3 regions of the Ancylobacter sp. G4_0304 genome follow, and region 3 is predicted to be linked to each of the others. Evidence: predicted binding sites of a transcription regulator. Region 3 holds the regulator's gene; each other region holds the start of a gene.

What was found. The regulator PhoB, encoded in region 3, activates phosphate uptake and scavenging genes when phosphate is short. The targets are predictions, from matches to a motif close to TGTCATNNANCTGTCAT.
Region 1: VRZ77_RS15745 (acetoacetate decarboxylase) is a predicted target of PhoB. The motif match lies at 767-783, and genes of this name have one in related genera.
Region 2: VRZ77_RS07005 (esterase-like activity of phytase family protein) is a predicted target of PhoB. The motif match lies at 946-962, and genes of this name have one in related genera.

The regions. Positions count from the first base shown of each region.
Region 1 is NZ_JAZDRM010000027.1:60,688-62,885, forward strand. It holds gene VRZ77_RS15740 (WD40 repeat domain-containing protein) at 1-742, shown strand, start outside; gene VRZ77_RS15745 (acetoacetate decarboxylase) at 854-1,594, shown strand; gene VRZ77_RS15750 (nickel/cobalt transporter) at 1,619-2,198, opposite strand, start outside.
Region 2 is NZ_JAZDRM010000009.1:25,922-28,119, reverse strand. It holds gene VRZ77_RS07005 (esterase-like activity of phytase family protein) at 1-884, opposite strand, end outside; gene VRZ77_RS07000 (TRAP transporter substrate-binding protein) at 1,155-2,198, shown strand, end outside.
Region 3 is NZ_JAZDRM010000007.1:87,281-89,478, forward strand. It holds gene pstB (phosphate ABC transporter ATP-binding protein PstB) at 1-174, shown strand, start outside; gene phoU (phosphate signaling complex protein PhoU) at 200-913, shown strand; gene phoB (phosphate regulon transcriptional regulator PhoB) at 946-1,647, shown strand; gene VRZ77_RS06005 (SDR family oxidoreductase) at 1,804-2,198, opposite strand, start outside.

The sequences.
Region 1 (2,198 bases), on a different contig from region 3:
CGGCTCCGTCGAGACGCTGTTCGAGCAGAAGGGGCGCTGGATCGACCATGTGGCGGCGGGGCCGGACGGCTCGTTCGCGTTCTCCTTCGGCAAGACCGCGCATTTCCAGCCGGTGAAGGGCGCGGCCAAATCGGTCGAGGTGCCCTCAACCGTCGGCGGCCTCGCCTTCGCGCCCAAGGGCACGCGGCTCGCCATCGCCCATTATGGCGGCGCGACGCTGTGGTTCCCCAATGCGGTGGCCAAGCCCGAGCTGCTGGAGTGGAAGGGTTCGCATCGCGGTGTGATCTGGCACCCGGAAGCGCACTTCGTCGTCACCACCATGCAGGAGCCGGCGCTTCACGGCTGGCGGCTGCCGGACGGGCAGCACATGCGCATGTCCGGCTATCCTGCGCGCGTGCGCACCATGGAATTCACGCCCGGCGGGCGCTTCCTCGCCACTTCCGGCTCGACCGAGGCCATTCTCTGGCCGTTCGCCAGCAAGGAAGGCCCGATGGGCAAGCAGCCGACCATGCTCGCGCCGCGCGATGTGCGGGTCTCGGCGGTCGCCGCCCATCTCAAGGAGGAGGTGATCGCGGTCGGCTATGAGGACGGGCTCGCGCTGATGGTGCGCGTCGCCGACGGCGCGGAAATACTGGTGCGGGCGCCCGGCGGTTCGCCGGTCTCGGCGCTGGCATGGCGGGCCGATGGCGGCGCGCTGGCGATCGGCGCGGAGGATGGCGGCGCCGGCTTGCTGGTGCTCTGAAGCCGGCTATGGCTTCGGGATAACATGTCGCTTGCATGACCTAATTGGGACTATTGCCTCCCGGCCCGATCGACTACCGTCGCGATACCGTTTCTGGAGAGGGTATTCGCCATGAAGATCGAGGACGTCCGCGCCAAAGCCTATTCCATGCCGCTGACCAGCCCCTCCTATCCCCGGGGGCCGTACCGCTTCTTCAATCGCGAGTTCTTCGTCATCACCTACCGCACCGACCCGGCCGCGCTGGCCAAGGTGGTGCCGGAGCCGCTGAAGGTGGTGGACCCGATCGTCAAATATGAGTTCATCCGCATGCCGGATTCCACCGGCTTCGGCGACTACACCGAGACCGGGCAGGTGATCCCGGTCGAGTTCAACGGCGTCAAGGGCGGCTACGTCCACTCCATGTATCTCGATGACGAGGCGCCGACCGCCGGCGGGCGCGAGCTGTGGGGCTTCCCCAAGAAGATCGCCAAGCCCAAGCTGCAGGTGGAGAGCGACACGCTGGTCGGCAGCCTGCATTACGGCAGCGTGCTCTGCACCAGCGCCACCATGGGCTACAAATACGAGGCGCTGGACCTCGACGCCCTGCACAAATCGCTGCTGGCCCCGAACTGGATGCTCAAGATCATCCCCCATGTCGACGGCTCGGCGCGGGTGCTGGAGCTGGTCGAGTATTATCTGGAGGACCTCGTGGTGAAGGAGGCCTGGACCGGCCCGGCCGCGCTTGGCCTGTTCCCGCACGCGCTGTGCACGGTGGCCCAGCTCCCGGTGCTGGAGGTGATCTCCGCCGCGCATTTCCGCACCGATCTCACGCTCGGCCTCGGCAAGGTGGTCTACGACTATCTGAAGGACTGAGCGTACGGGCAGGCGAGGGCGGCGCTATCCCAGCGCCAGCCGCTCGGCTGCCATGAAGCCGAACAGCAAGGCGAGGCCGAAGGCGGTGAGCGCCAGCGCGCTCGCCAGCTCCACGCCGCGCAGCAGCACGCCGGCGCCCGCGCCGGGCCGGTTGGCGGCGAGGCGCACCGCCAGATGCTTGGCGAACACCGCGATCGCGGCGATGGCGCTCACGGTGAGCGCGGTGCCGAGCCCCATCAGAAGGGTGGACGCCGCGCCCACCCAGAAGATGCCCTGCGCCAGAGAGAACACCAGCACCAGGATCGCCCCGGTGCACGGCCGCAGCCCGACCGACAGCACCGCCACCGCCCAGTCGCGCCAGCCGCCGCGCTCGGGCAGGTCGGCGGGGTCGGGCATATGGGCATGGCCGTCCGCGCAGCCGCACTCCGGCCCGTGGACATGAGCCGGCGTGCCCCGCCACGCCGCGACCAGCGCCCGCGCCTTGAGGAAGCTCAGCCGCGCGCCGAGCGCGACGAGAAGGCCATAAGCCGCGATCTCGATATAGCTGACCGCCAGGCTCATGGTCGCGGCCGTGGTGCCCAGCACCGCCGCGAACAGGCCGGCG
Region 2 (2,198 bases), on a different contig from region 3:
ATCACGAAACGGTCGTCGTCGATCCACTGCACAGTGTCGGGCTCGCGGGGCACGGCCTTCATCGAACCGGAGAGGTCGATCACGCCGTCCTTCTTGGTGTCGATCTTGTCGAGGTCGACGGTGCCGGCGGAGAAGTGGCTGGTGACCTTGCCGGTGGGCAGGTCGACCACCACGATGTGGTTGTTCTCCTGAAGCGTCACCACCACCTCGTTCTTCGAGTTGATGTCGACATATTCCGGTTCCGGGTCTTCCGGTGCGATGGCGGCGAGGCCGGTAAGGTCGACCACCTTCTTGGACTCATCCACCACGCGGCCGTTCTTGACCTCGAAATAAGTGAGGTTGCCGGCCGGCATCTGCGGGATGGCGCCGTCGTTCACATCCTCGTCGCGCTCGTTCTCGATCGCGATGGCGAGGAAGCTCCCATCCGGGCTCTTGGTGATGGAATCGGGCTGTCCGCCGAGGTCGATCTTGTCCTCGACCTTGCGGGTCGCGAGGTCGACCACCGCGAGGTGGCCCGTCGGGTTGGCGTTGGTCTCGGAGGTATTGACGCCGACATAGGCCTTACCGCCGATCACCACGGTGGTGGTGGGCTCGCCGTCGAGGGCGACGACGCCCGCGGGCTTGGGCGCATTGGGATCGGTGATATCGATGAAGCCGATCCGCTTTCCGGGGCTGTCGCTGTAGATCAGCGTGTTGCCGTCCTCGGTCACGGTGATGATCTCGGCGGCCGTGGACTTCGCCGGATCGGCGCCCTGCGGCAGGTTCGCGACCACGTTGAAGGTTGCCGTGCGGTTGAACACCGGCGGAGCGGACTGGGCCACCGCCGCCGAGGCGGCCAGACCGAACGCTGCCAGCGAAACGCCGGCCATGAGAATCGCGCGCATGATTTCATCCCCATCATGATGTCGGGCCGGGCCCGCTCGCGCGCACTTCAAAGGCCAGTGGATGACAACGACATGACGATTGTGTCCTGCTTCCCAGGGGTTTTAGGCCATTTGCGACTTTCGTCTCATAAGAATTCATAACTCAGAGCAATTTAGCCCTTGCGCTTGCCGTACCGGCATCGTCTGATTTCCAAATCGGGACAAGGCGCGCAAAGCGCCGCCCGGCGGGCCGAAAGCCCGCAGAGGAAAACGCCACAGGAGGAACCGCCCATGACCGAGACGTCAGGGAAGAACGTCGGCGCGCGCGCCGACGCCACCGTCACCAGCCGCCGCCGCTTCATCGCCACCGCTGCCGTCGCGGCCGGGGCCTCGGTGGTCGCTGCGCCTGCCGTCCACGCGCAGGCGCCGATCAAGCTGAAATTCCAGTCGACCTGGCCCAACAAGGACATCTTCCACGAGTTCGCCGGCGACTATGTGAAGCGCGTCAACGCCATGACCGGCGGCCGCGTGGAACTGGAAATCCTCCCCGCCGGCTCGGTGGTCCCGGCCTTCCAGATGCTCGACGCGGTATCGTCCGGCATTCTCGACGGCGGCCATGGCGTCGCCGCCTACTGGTACGGCAAGAACAAGGCGTTCTCGCTGTTCGGCACCGCGCCGGCCTTCGGCTGGGATGCCGACGAGCTGCTGGGCTGGATCCGCTATGGCGGCGGCCAGGAGCTCTATGACGACCTCGTGCAGAACACGCTGAAGCTGAATGTGGTCGGCATGCTCACCGGCCCGATGCCCGGCCAGCCGCTCGGCTGGTTCAAGAAGGAAATCAGCACGCCCGAAGACATGAAGGGCATGAAGTACCGCACGGTCGGCCTCGGCGCGGACCTGTTCAAGGAGTTCGGCGCGGCGGTGACGATCGTGCCGGGCGGCGAAATCGTGCCGGCCATCGATCGCGGCCTGCTCGACGGCGCCGAGTTCAACAACCCCTCCTCCGACCTCGTGCTCGGCTTCCCGGACGTGGCAAAGGTCTACATGCTGGGCAGCTACCATCAGGCGCTCGAATGCTTCGAGATCCTGTTCAACAAGAGCAAGTTCGAGGGCCTGCCCAAGGACGTTCAGGAAATCCTGAAGGGCGCGTCGGATGCGACCTCCTCCACCATGATGTGGAAGGCGCAGGACCGCTACTCGAAGGACCTGGCGGCGATCAAGGCTCGCGGCGTCAAGGTTCTGCAGACGCCCCGGCCGGTGCTCGAAGCGCAGCTCAAGGCCTGGGATACGGTGATCGCCAATCTCTCGGCCGATCCCATCTTCAAGAAGGTGGTC
Region 3 (2,198 bases):
CAGGAATTCACCATCGTCATCGTGACGCACAACATGCAGCAGGCCGCGCGCTGCGCCGACATCACCTCGTTCTTCTATCTGGGCGAATTGATCGAGGTCGGCCCCTCGGCCGAGATCTTCACCAATCCCCGCGAAGCCCGCACCCGCGACTACATCACCGGCCGCTTCGGCTGAGCGAATGACGAGAGAGGTTCATGCCATGACCGAACATATCGTTTCGTCATTCGACACCGATCTGAAGGAAATCGGGCGCCGCGTCGTGGAAATGGGCGGCCAGGCCGAGCGGCTGGTGGCCGATTCCGTGGCGGCTCTGGTCAAGCGCGACACCGAGCTCGCCCAGAAGGTCATCGTGCTCGACGGCCCGATCGACCTCCTGCAGCGCGAGATCGAGGAAAAGGCGATCCTCACCATCGCCCGCCGCCAGCCGCTGGCCGGCGACCTGCGCGAGATCGTGGCCGCCATGCGCATCGCCAACGATCTGGAGCGCATCGGCGACCTCGCCAAGAACACCGCCAAGCGCGTGCTCGCGCTCACCGGCGAGTTCCACCCGCAGAAGCTGGTGCGCGGGGTCGAGCACATGTCGGGCATCGTGTTCGAGCAGCTCAAGACCGTGCTGGACGCCTATGCCAGCCGCGACGACGCCAAGGCGGTCGAGGTGTGGCAGCGCGACGGCGAGGTCGACGTGCTCTACACCTCGCTGTTCCGCGAACTCCTCACCTACATGATGGAAGACCCGCGCAACATCTCGCTGTGCACCCACCTGCTGTTCTGCGCCAAGAACATCGAGCGCATCGGCGACCACGCGACCAACATCGCCGAGACGGTGCATTACCTCGCGACCGGCACGCTGCTCACCGAGGAGCGGCCCAAGCAGGACACGTCCAGCCTTACTTCCGTGGCGTTCCCGTCCTGATCGTCAGGCGCGGCGTGCGGCGAGGATAGACCATGCCGACCAACATTCTGATCGTGGAGGATGAGGAGCCCCTCACCCTCCTTCTGCGCTACAACCTCGAATCCGAAGGCTACGCCGTCGAGAGCGTGGCGCGCGGCGACGAGGCCGAGACCCGGCTGCGCGAGAGCGTGCCGGACCTCGTGATCCTCGACTGGATGCTGCCGGGCCTGTCGGGCATCGAGCTGTGCCGGCGCCTGCGCGCCCGGCCGGAGACCGAGCGCATGCCGGTGCTGATGCTCACCGCCCGCGGCGAGGAGACCGAGCGCGTGCGCGGACTCGCGACCGGCGCCGACGATTATGTCGTGAAGCCGTTCTCGGTGCCGGAGCTGGTGGCGCGGGTGCGCGCCCTGCTGCGCCGCGCCAAGCCGGACCACATCTCGACCCTGCTGCGTGCCGGCGACATCGAGCTCGACCGCGAGACCAAGCGGGTCCACCGCTCCGGCCGCGAGCTGCATCTGGGGCCGACCGAGTTCCGGCTGCTGGAGTTCCTGATGCAGTCGCCCGGCCGGGTCTATTCCCGCGAGCAGCTTCTCGACGGCGTGTGGGGCCAGGACGTCTATATCGACGAGCGCACCGTGGACGTGCATGTCGGCCGCCTGCGCAAGGCGCTGAACCGCCCGCGCCAGCCCGACCCGATCCGCACCGTGCGCGGCTCCGGCTACTCGTTCAACGAAATGTTCGCCCGCGCCCATTAAGGGCGCAGGCGCCGCAACGAAATGTTCGCCCGCCCCATTGAGGGCGCAGGCGCCGCAACGAAATGTTCGCCCGCCCCATTGAGGGCTGGCGCTTCGACAAGACGATCGCCCGCGCGCCGCAAACGCGCGGGCGTTGTCGTCAGGCGGACAGTGCCGTCAGGTCCGTGTGATCGAGAGCCCGCCATCGACCAGATGCGCGGTGCCCGAAACGAAGGACGCATCGTCCGAGGCGAGATACAGCACCGAGCGCGCCAGTTCCTCCGGGGCTGCCACGCGCTTCAGCGCGTGCAGCCCGGTGATGAAGGACTGCGCTTCGGCCGTGCCGTTGGCTTCCTTGTACATCTCGGTCTCCACCGCGCCGGGCAGCACGGCATTGACCCTGATGCCCTGCGGCCCGAACTCGGCGGCCAGCGCCTGGGTGAGCCCGATCAGGCCGGATTTCGAGGCGGCATAGGCGGCAAGGCCCGGAAAGGCGGTTGTGTAGCCGACGAAGGTCGAGGTGAAGATCACCGACCCGCCGCCGGTCTTCAGCATCTGCGCGATCTGGTGCT